3 regions of the Lysinibacillus sp. RS10 genome follow, and region 1 is predicted to be linked to each of the others. Evidence: riboswitches for the same ligand, from Rfam matches in the RefSeq annotation. Region 1 holds a riboswitch; each other region holds the start of a gene.
What was found. A riboswitch is a leader RNA that binds a small molecule or an ion and turns the genes downstream of it on or off. The one in region 1 is predicted to bind lysine.
Positions count from the first base shown of each region.

Region 2: it holds a riboswitch for lysine, as region 1 does, so the genes downstream of both, ACB089_RS12710 (transporter substrate-binding domain-containing protein) here and ACB089_RS06200 (aspartate kinase) in region 1, are expected to answer to the same signal.
Region 3: it holds a riboswitch for lysine, as region 1 does, so the genes downstream of both, ACB089_RS23455 (amino acid permease) here and ACB089_RS06200 (aspartate kinase) in region 1, are expected to answer to the same signal.

Region 1 is NZ_CP167122.1:1,209,592-1,212,878, forward strand. It holds gene uvrC (excinuclease ABC subunit UvrC) at 1-1,429, shown strand, start outside; lysine riboswitch at 1,667-1,845, shown strand; gene ACB089_RS06200 (aspartate kinase) at 1,960-3,186, shown strand.
Region 2 is NZ_CP167122.1:2,487,483-2,490,769, forward strand. It holds gene ACB089_RS12700 (amino acid ABC transporter ATP-binding protein) at 1-130, opposite strand, end outside; gene ACB089_RS12705 (amino acid ABC transporter permease) at 143-868, opposite strand; gene ACB089_RS12710 (transporter substrate-binding domain-containing protein) at 1,057-1,911, opposite strand; lysine riboswitch at 2,029-2,215, opposite strand; gene ACB089_RS12715 (hypothetical protein) at 2,648-2,806, opposite strand; gene odhB (2-oxoglutarate dehydrogenase complex dihydrolipoyllysine-residue succinyltransferase) at 2,904-3,287, opposite strand, start outside.
Region 3 is NZ_CP167122.1:4,691,782-4,695,068, reverse strand. It holds gene ACB089_RS23465 (nitric oxide synthase oxygenase) at 1-145, shown strand, start outside; gene ACB089_RS23460 (CynX/NimT family MFS transporter) at 177-1,385, opposite strand; lysine riboswitch at 1,561-1,738, shown strand; gene ACB089_RS23455 (amino acid permease) at 1,825-3,287, shown strand, end outside.

The DNA of each region.
Region 1 (3,287 bases):
GGATAAGGCGAAATACTTTGGCCCATACCCAAATGCCTATGCAGCTAGTGAAACGAAAAAGCTACTGGATCGTTTATATCCGCTTCGAAAATGTGTGCAACTTCCTTCCAAGGTTTGTTTGTATTATCACATGGGACAATGCCTAGCACCTTGCGTAAAAGATATTGATGCCCAAATTTATCACGATATGATTGAGGATATGACGAAATTTTTAAATGGTGGTGTTGAGGCGGTCAAAAAGGAGCTCGAGGAAAAGATGCTTGCAGCTGCAGAAAATTTAGAGTTTGAGCGTGCAAAAGAGTTTCGCGATCAAATTGCCCATATTGACACTGTTATGCAAAAGCAAAAAATCGTCTCAAGTGATACAACGAACCGCGATGTATTTGGCTATGCAGTCGAGAAGGGCTGGATGTGTGTGCAAGTTTTCTTTGTTCGTCAAGGAAAGCTCATTGAACGAGATGTCTCGATTTTCCCAATTTATCAAGAGGCAGAAGAGGAATTTTTAACGTTCGTTGGCCGATTTTACGACAAGTTAGAACACATTAAGCCGAAGGAGATTTTTATCCCACAATCTATTGATGCGGATATTTTAACGGAATTACTTGATGTTCGAGTGCTAACACCAAAACGCGGGCAAAAAAAAGAACTTGTAGAATTAGCGATTAAAAATGCTGAAATTGCTGTAGCAGCAAAGTTCCAACTTATCGAACGTCAGGAAGAACGAACAATAGGCGCATGTGAGGCACTCGGTGAAGCTATGAGTATTTCAACGCCTTTACGAATTGAAGCTTTTGATAATAGTCATATGCATGGAACAGATGCAGTATCTGCAATGGTTGTATTTATCGATGGAAAACCAGCAAAGAAGGAGTATCGAAAGTACAAAACACGCACAGCTGCCAAACATGATGATTACGGGGCAATGCAGGAAGTAATAAGGCGTCGTTACACACGAGTATTAAAGGAAGGTTTACCTTTGCCAGATTTAGTACTAATTGATGGTGGGAAGGGGCAAATGGAAGTCGCACGAGAAGTATTAGAAGATGAGCTCGGCCTAGTCATTCCAATTGCCGGATTAGCAAAAGATGAAAAGCATAATACGTCACAGCTTTTATTTGGTGACCCACCTGAAGTAATTGCGTTAAAGCGCACAAGTGATGGATTCTATTTACTGCAACGAATTCAGGACGAAGTACACCGTTTCGCCATTACCTTCTTACGACAGCAGCACGAGAAGCATGCCATTCAATCTGTTCTCGATCATATAGAGGGTGTTGGTCCAAAGCGAAAACAGCAATTACTTAAGCATTTTGGCTCTGTCAAAAAAATCCGTGAGGCAAGTGAGTTGGCGTTACAAGAAGCCGGTATGCCTGCTAATCTAGCTAACAATATTCACGCCTATTTTCATTCAGCAGATCGTTCTTTGTAGCGAAAGCAAAGCGTCAGCTATAGAAGACTCCCATCTCTGAAGGTGGTGAAATGAATGCAGATGGAATTCCTTTTCAACAAGAGTCATTGTCAAAGGATTAGTCATATGCTAAGGTTGTATATAACATTGATCTAAAATAGCAATGTTATATACGGCTCCTTAGCTTATTGTAGATGTTTCAACTATATATACTACAAATTTTTTCGCTAAGGCAAAATTAAATACATTCACTATTTAAGTGATGATAGAGGTGCAAGGTTCAAGAGTAGTACATTAGAGGGCGAACAAGTCCAGTGACAATGTATGAAAGGGGAGCTTGCCGAAGTGGAGCATCGTTGTTTCCGATGCTGTGCTGGTTTTGCATTTAATAAATGTAAAACTGTCGATTCTAAACGTTTCGGAGAGCTATCTCACATGCGCAAGTAACTATTATTGTACATGTTATAGGCAGCTTTCACGTTATGTGAGGGCTGCCTTTTTTAGTTTTCTAGAGACAGCGAAATGATTGAATACGAAGGAGAATGATCTGTATGGCGAGAATTGTGATGAAATTCGGTAGTGCTGCATTAGCATCGACAAAGCATATTCAAGATGTTGCGAAAAGGGCGATAGCTGAAAAGGAAAGAGGCTATGATGTTGTCGTTGTAACTGCGGGAATGAGGAGTATGGCGAAAGAATTAGCAGAGATGGCTTGTGATTTATCAGATAGTGCGTCTAAGCGTGAACTAGATGTACTACTTTCAACAAGCTCACAACTATCAAGTGCGTTAGTTGCGATTGCTTTGCAGGAAGAAGGATATCATGCAGTGTCATTAACAGGTTGGCAGGCAGGTATTCAAACTGATGATATGTATTTCAATGCGCGTATCGATGATATTGATGTTAGTCGAATAGCAGAGCATTTTGCACAAGGACAAATCGTAATCGTTGCGGGGGAACAAGGTATTGATTGTTCACAGAATATTACGACGTTTGGTAAAGGCGGAGCGGAAACGACGGCTGTAGCTATCGCGGCGGCATTGGAAGCGGAGCGCGTAGATATTTACACGAATGTGGAAGGAGTCTATACAGCTGATCCAAGTCATGTTGCTAGGGCACAAAAGCTAAAAGAAATTTCCTATGACGAGATGCTAGAGCTATCAAACTTAGGATCACAAATTTTACACCCGCGAGCTGTAGAGTTAGCGAAGAAATTTCAAATCCCAGTTATTATTCGGTCGAGCGTAGTAGATACAGTAGGTACTTTATTGAAGGAGGAAGTTGGAATGGAGAAAAATTTAATAGTTCGTGGTGTTGCCTATGAGTCAGATGTTATTCGTTTAACGGTTGGTTATGATGCTTATTCTGATGCTTCGTTAGCAGATATGTTCACAATACTTGCAAAAAATCGCATAAACGTCGATATCATTGTGCAAGCAATAATAGATGGCTTAAAGCCGACTGTATCGTTTACCATTTTAAAAGAGGCGTTTGCAGAAGCATTACGTGTCTTAGAAGATAGTAAATTATCACTAGGATTTAGTTTTGCTGATTTTGAAATCGGCTTAGCAAAAGTCTCAATAGTTGGCTCAGGTATGGCATCTAATCCAGGCGTTGCTGCCCGTATGTTTGATCGTTTGCGTCGTGAAGGTATCCCGGTAAAAATGGTAAGTACATCTGAAATAAAAGTATCTGTTGTTGTACCTCAGGACGAAATGATTCGTGCAGCAAATGCATTACACGATGAATTCAATTTAGAACATGCACTTTACGTATAATAATGAATGGGGTGTGTCAATAAAAGGCACATCCTATTTTTTTCTTTATATTAATTTAATATTTTATCTATTGATATTATTGTATAGTAAAATGTAATTAT
Region 2 (3,287 bases), 1.3 Mb from region 1:
TTGATTTACCTGATCCTGAAGAACCGATTAAACAGACAACCTCACCCTTTTCTACTTGAAAGTTTACATCCTTTAACACTTGGTTACGCCCAAATGATTTACTTAAATGCTCTATTTTAATAACGGCCACTTGTTCGTCCCCCTATATTGCTTCTTTCTGTTCTTTTTGATAAGCATCTGGTCCATCAAGTCGTCTTTCTACATATAGTAAAATCCTTGATGCTGTAAATGTCATGATGAAATAAAGGACACAAGCTACGAAGAATGATTCAAAATAGCGGAAGTTATTACCTGCAATTGATTTTGTTTGGAAGAATAATTCCGTAACACCGATCACATTTAATACTGCTGTATCTTTAATATTCATAATTAATTGATTACCTGTTGCAGGTAATACATTTCTCGCAACTTGTGGTAAGACTACATATAGCATGATTTGAAAATGATTCATACCGATTGCTGAAGCAGCCTCATACTGTCCTTTATCAATCGATACAATACCACCACGTACAATTTCCGTCATATAAGCACCTGTGTTTAGTGAAACGACTAAAATACCTGCTGTAATAAAGTGCATATCAATACCAAATGCCATATCTAATCCGTAAAATACAACCATAGCTTGTACAATCATTGGTGTACCACGGAAGAATTCAACATAGCATGTTAGTATAAAATTAATGATCTTTAAGCTATAGTATTTTACACCCTTTTTACGAACCTTAATAGTATGCATAATTCCGATGAAAAATCCGATAAGTGCACCAATAATTGTACTAGTAATCGAAATAAGTAATGTATAATACGCACCTCGTAAAAACATTTGCCAGTTGTTCTCAACAATTGAAATAATCCATTCAAGACTCATGATGTGCCTCCTTACAACGTCGTGTTGTTTGCTTGTTCTTTTTTGCCTTAGCTATTTCATTGCAACTTACTTTTTCTTATTATTTTATGATTCTATTAGCTAGGACATTATCATTATTTAAAGAGGTACTCATTGAATAATGATGAAAAGATATTGCACGGACTAAGCAAGTAGTCCGTGCAGTCTTATTATTGTGCTGCTGGTTGTTGATGAATTGCTTCTTCCATAATTTTTTGACGATCATCTTCAGAAATACCTTTTAGAATTTCATTGATTTTTTCTAGATTTGCATCACCTTTACGTAAACCTACTGCGATAGAAGTGTTTGAAATATCTGTATCAAAGCCTTCTTCAAACTTTACATATGTGAACTTATCGTTTGCTGCAGCAGCTGAAATTCCTTCTGGACGTTCTGCTACATAGCCATCAATTTTTTCAGCTTCTAAGGCTACACGCATAGCTGGGAAACTATCCATTGCAGTTTGTTTTTGAACGTCTTTGATCTGATCTATCACATCGTAGTTAGATGTGTTTAATTGTGATGTGATTTTAGCTCCTGAAAAATCTTGGATTGATTTTGCTTTTTCATACTTGCTACCTTTTTTAATAACCATAACAAAATCAGAAGTATAGTAATTTTCAGTGAAATCAATTGTTTTCTTACGCTCATCAGTAGGTGACATCCCAGCAACAATGGCATCAATTTTATTTGATTGCAGTGCAGGTACTAAACCATCCCACTCCATTTTCACAATGACTAATTCTTTGCCCAAGCCTTCAGCGATTTTCTTCGCCATTTGCACATCGTAGCCGCCTGCATATTCAGCATTGTCGGCGATTTTTACTGCACCATTTGCATCATCTTGCTGCGTCCAGTTAAATGGAGCATAACCTGCTTCCATCCCAACACGGAATTCACCTCCGCCATCTTTATCTGCACCAGCATCACCTGTTGCTTCATCCTTTTTGTCGCCAGCACCACATGCTGCCATCACAATTGCAGTCATTACCGTTAACATTAATAACAACCATTTTCTTTTCATGAAAAACTCCCCTTTTCTGTAAAAAAATAAGACAACTGTACGAAAAAAGACCTAAGAATTGAACTTAGGTCTTATTTTAATTAACAGTTGCCCAAATCCTCACTATAATTTCCATGTTTCCGAGATAGCACAACCTAGTAAATCTGGAAAATAATTCACTAGGACAGTCCTGCACTTATTCACTGCAGACCCAGCATAAAAGTACGAGCTCCTTTTATACTTCGGCGGTAGTTCCTTCTCCATTGCGTCTTCGCTTGCTTATACTCAACAATGTACTAATAAATACCGCGCCTCTACCTCACCGTAGAACAAATGTGAGGTTTGTTTATTTAATTGATATTAAGATACTACAATAAAAGTAAGATATTCGTCAAGATAATTTCATCATTTTTCTGATTATTTACAATATTAGGGTATTACTCTTCTTATATCCATCGTACATTTTTTCAGAATTGAAAATCATCATTATTTTTTTTAGTAAAACCTTTACTATTTATTACTAAACTCCCATTTTAGTAATTGGAAAGAAATTGTTGATCAGTAAAGATAACGCCTTTTGTACTATATGTTTTTTACTATGTGAAGGTTTTGCAAACTTTGGGGCAACCTCTCCGTTGTTTTGATTGCTTTATCCTTTAGTTTGGCTTTTCTATCGGTAGCTTCGATTGCTTTATCCTTTGCCTTAGCTTTTTTATCTGTAGCTTTGATTTCTATCCGTCGCTTCAGTTACTACCCGTCACTCGGCCTTTCTATCCATCGCCTTCGATTGCTTATTCGTCACTTCATATCCATCGCTTCGTTTCCTATCCGTTACTTCAGCTCTTCTATCCGTCGCTTCGATTGCTTTATCCTTCACTCCGGCTCTTCTATCAGCCGCTTCTATTTTTCCATCCATCCACTTAAATTTCCTATCCATCGCTCCCTTAAATGTTCCATAAAAAGAAAAAAACCCTGCAAAACAAAGTTCGCAGGGTTTAAATATGATTTTGGAATTAAGAATTTAATAATAAATCTTCTGGGTTTTCAAGTAATTCTTTTACAGTTTTAAGGAAACCTACAGAATCTTTACCATCAATAATACGGTGGTCATAAGAAAGTGCTAAGTACATCATTGGGCGAATTTCTACTTCACCATTCACTTCTACTGGACGTTTTTTGATAGTGTGCATACCTAAGATAGCAGCTTGTGTACCATTCATGATAGGTGTAGACATTAATGAACCGAATACCCCACCGTTTGTAATTGTGAATGAGCCACCTGAAAGATCTGCTAAACCTAATTTTTTGTCGCGTGCTTTTTTCGCTAGGTCTGCAATTGAATCTTCAATTTCAGCGAAGTTTTTGCGGTCAGCGTCACGTACAACTGGTACTACTAA
Region 3 (3,287 bases), 1.7 Mb from region 1:
GGAAACTACAGTAGGGCGTGAAGTTACAGGGAATTGGACGTGGTTGATCCCACCGTTATCTCCAGCAACAACCCATATTTTCCATAAGCCGTATGTTAATGTGTACAATACACCGAACTATTTTTATCAGAAACCACATTATTAATCGAAAAAAGGCAGCACATGAGCTGCCTTTTTTAATTTACATATTCATTTTTAGAAGCCCTAAAAGAACATAAGGAAAGTATCAATACTACGACAACAAAGAGCCAGCCTACGATGTTCCAGCCACCGAATAAATCATGCAAGTATCCGAATAGGATTGGACCGATTGCGGCGAATAAATATCCTAAGGATTGTGCAAAGCCTGATAAATCAGCTGCTTCAAAAGCGGTACGGGTACGTAGTGTAAAGAACATCATTGCTAATGCGAATGAAGCACCCCCTGCTAAGCCTAGTAGCACCATCCACAGTATTGCGAGGCTTGTCCATTCCATTACTAATCCAATAAAGCCAACTATGTAAAATGACGTAAACATGAATACAAGGGGGCGTTGAGACGTCATTTTACTAGCGATAATAGGTATAGCTAAAGCCATCGGGACTTGTGAAAATTGCATGATGGAGAACATCCAGCCGGCACGATCTGCGGCTAAGCCTTGTGCTATGTATATTTCAGGAATCCAGGCAGCAGTTGTATAGAATAATAATGACTGTAACCCCATAGCACCTGTTACAGCCCAAGTAACAGGTGATTTCCATAAAGGTGTACGTTCTTTTGTAATCTTAAAAGTAGACTCAGGCTTATTAAATTTCAACTGTGGAATCCAAATTAAAATGGTTAATACCACAAGTACAAGCGAGATGGCCAGTGCACCTTGCCAGCCAAGTGATGAATTGGCGATAGGATAGCTAATGCCAGCACCAAGCCCAGCTGTCAAATTCATCGACATTGTGAAAAATGCCATAAGTAAACCTATGTGATAGGGAAACTTCAATTTAAGCAATCCTGGAATAAGTACGTTACCGAATGCAATAGCGATACCAATTAGCACAGTACCAAACACGAGTAAAGTAGTTGTGCCAAGGGAGCGTAGTATAATTCCTAATGCTAAAAGAATAGTGGATAAAAATAATGTTAATTCTAGCCCCAATTTACGTGCGACATTAGGGGCAAATGGTGATATGATTGCGAATGCTAGCAATGGGATTGTTGTTAGAAAGCCCGCGAGTACATTGGATATGCTGAGATCTTCACGGATAAAGGAAATAATGGGCCCAACAACTGTTAGTGGCATTCGTAATGTCGAGGCAATACAAATGACGCCGATAACTAATAATAAGGTTGTTCCTCTCCAGCTGATTTCCCTGCTAGGATAAGTAGTCGAATGTTCATCAGTAGTCAAATAAATCCCTCCTGTTAGAACAATTATAATCGAACTACTATGCCATTGTATTAAATTATTTAAAGTGATGGAAAATTCGAAAAAAACGGAACATTAATCGGGTTATTGAAATGTCAAAGGTCGTATGTTAAACTAATACACATCATAAATTTAATAATTATATGCCTCAAGTTTGTATTGAGGTAGAGGTCGCGGTATTTAAGAGTATACTAATGGAAATGACAAGCATTAGAGATGTTAGTGGAAAGGAAATATCGCCGAAGTGTGAGGGGACTTGAAAACCTCATGCTGGGGCTGTCTCCGAAAGGAACAGAACTGTCACGTTTGGAACAACGTGTTGAGCTATCGTTTTTGAAAGAACTGAGGATTAACTTAGCCATCACTGCGTTCATGTGATGGCATTTTTTTTGCCTCTTTAAAGAAGGAAGGAAGCTAAATCGTGAGTGAAATAAAAGTGAATCAGCTCGGCAATAAAGCGCCGAAGCTGAAAAAAGAATTAAAAAGCCGTCATATTACTATGATTTCATTAGGCGGTACAATCGGTACAGGGTTGTTTTTAGCTAGTGGTGGTGCCATTGCGCAAGCAGGCCCTGGCGGAGCACTTCTCGCCTATGCATTAATTGGTATTATGGTGTACTTTTTAATGACGAGCTTAGGCGAAATGGCGGCTTATATGCCATCATCGGGCTCATTTAGTACGTATGCTACAAAATTTGTAGATCCGGCTTTAGGTTTTGCACTTGGCTGGAACTACTGGTACAACTGGGCAATTACAATTGCGGCAGAAATTTCTGCTGTATCATTAATAATGAAATATTGGTTCCCGGATAGCTCATCAGCACTTTGGACTGCTTTATTTATCGTTATCGTTTTAACGTTCAATCTACTATCGGTAAAAAGCTATGGTGAAAGTGAATATTGGTTTGCAATGATCAAGGTTGTCACTGTAATCATCTTTATTATCGTCAGTTTCTTAATGATTTTTGGTATTTTAGGTGGACAAGCTCCTGTAGGCTTTACGAATTTCTTTATTAGTGATGGACCGTTCCACGGTGGTTTCCTTGCTACATTTGGTATTTTCTTAGCTGCGGGATTCTCGTTCCAGGGGACAGAGCTACTAGGAATAACGGCAGGGGAAACGGATGACCCTGGTAAAAATATTCCGAAAGCTGTTAAGTCTGTTTTCTGGCGAATTCTTTTATTCTATATTTTAGCGATTGCTGCAATTGGGATGCTGATTCCATTTACAGATGAACGTTTGTTGTCTGAGGATATCGCTGTATCACCATTTACACTAGTATTTGACCGTTTAGGAATTGCCTTTGCAGCGTCAATGATGAATGCCGTGATTTTAACGGCTATGCTGTCAGCAGGGAATTCAGGGCTCTATGCATCTTCTCGTATGCTGTGGCAATTAGCAGTAGATGGCCATGCACCAAAAATTTTCACTAAACTAAGCCGTCGAGGTATTCCAATTTACGCATTATTGGCGACATTATCTGTAGGCTCCCTAGCATTTTTAGCTTCATTCTTTGGTGACGGTGTAGTCTATATGTGGCTTCTAAATGCCTCTGGGATGTCTGGCTTCATTGCCTGGCTAGGAATTGCATATAGCCATTATCGTTTCCGTCGAGCGTTCGAGGCACAAGGCTTGGATCCGAAATTGTTGCCATATAGAGCAAAGCTATTCCCATTCGGTCCACTATTTGCCTTTACAGTTTGTATGATTGTTGTGATCGGTCAAAACTACACAGCCTTTATGGGTGACAAAATTGATTGGTACGGAGTATTTGTTTCATATATTGGTATTCCACTGTTCTTACTGTTATGGCTTGGCTATAAAATCAAGCATAAAACAAAAGTGCTTCCACTAGAGGAATGTGATTTAAGAGTAGAACAATA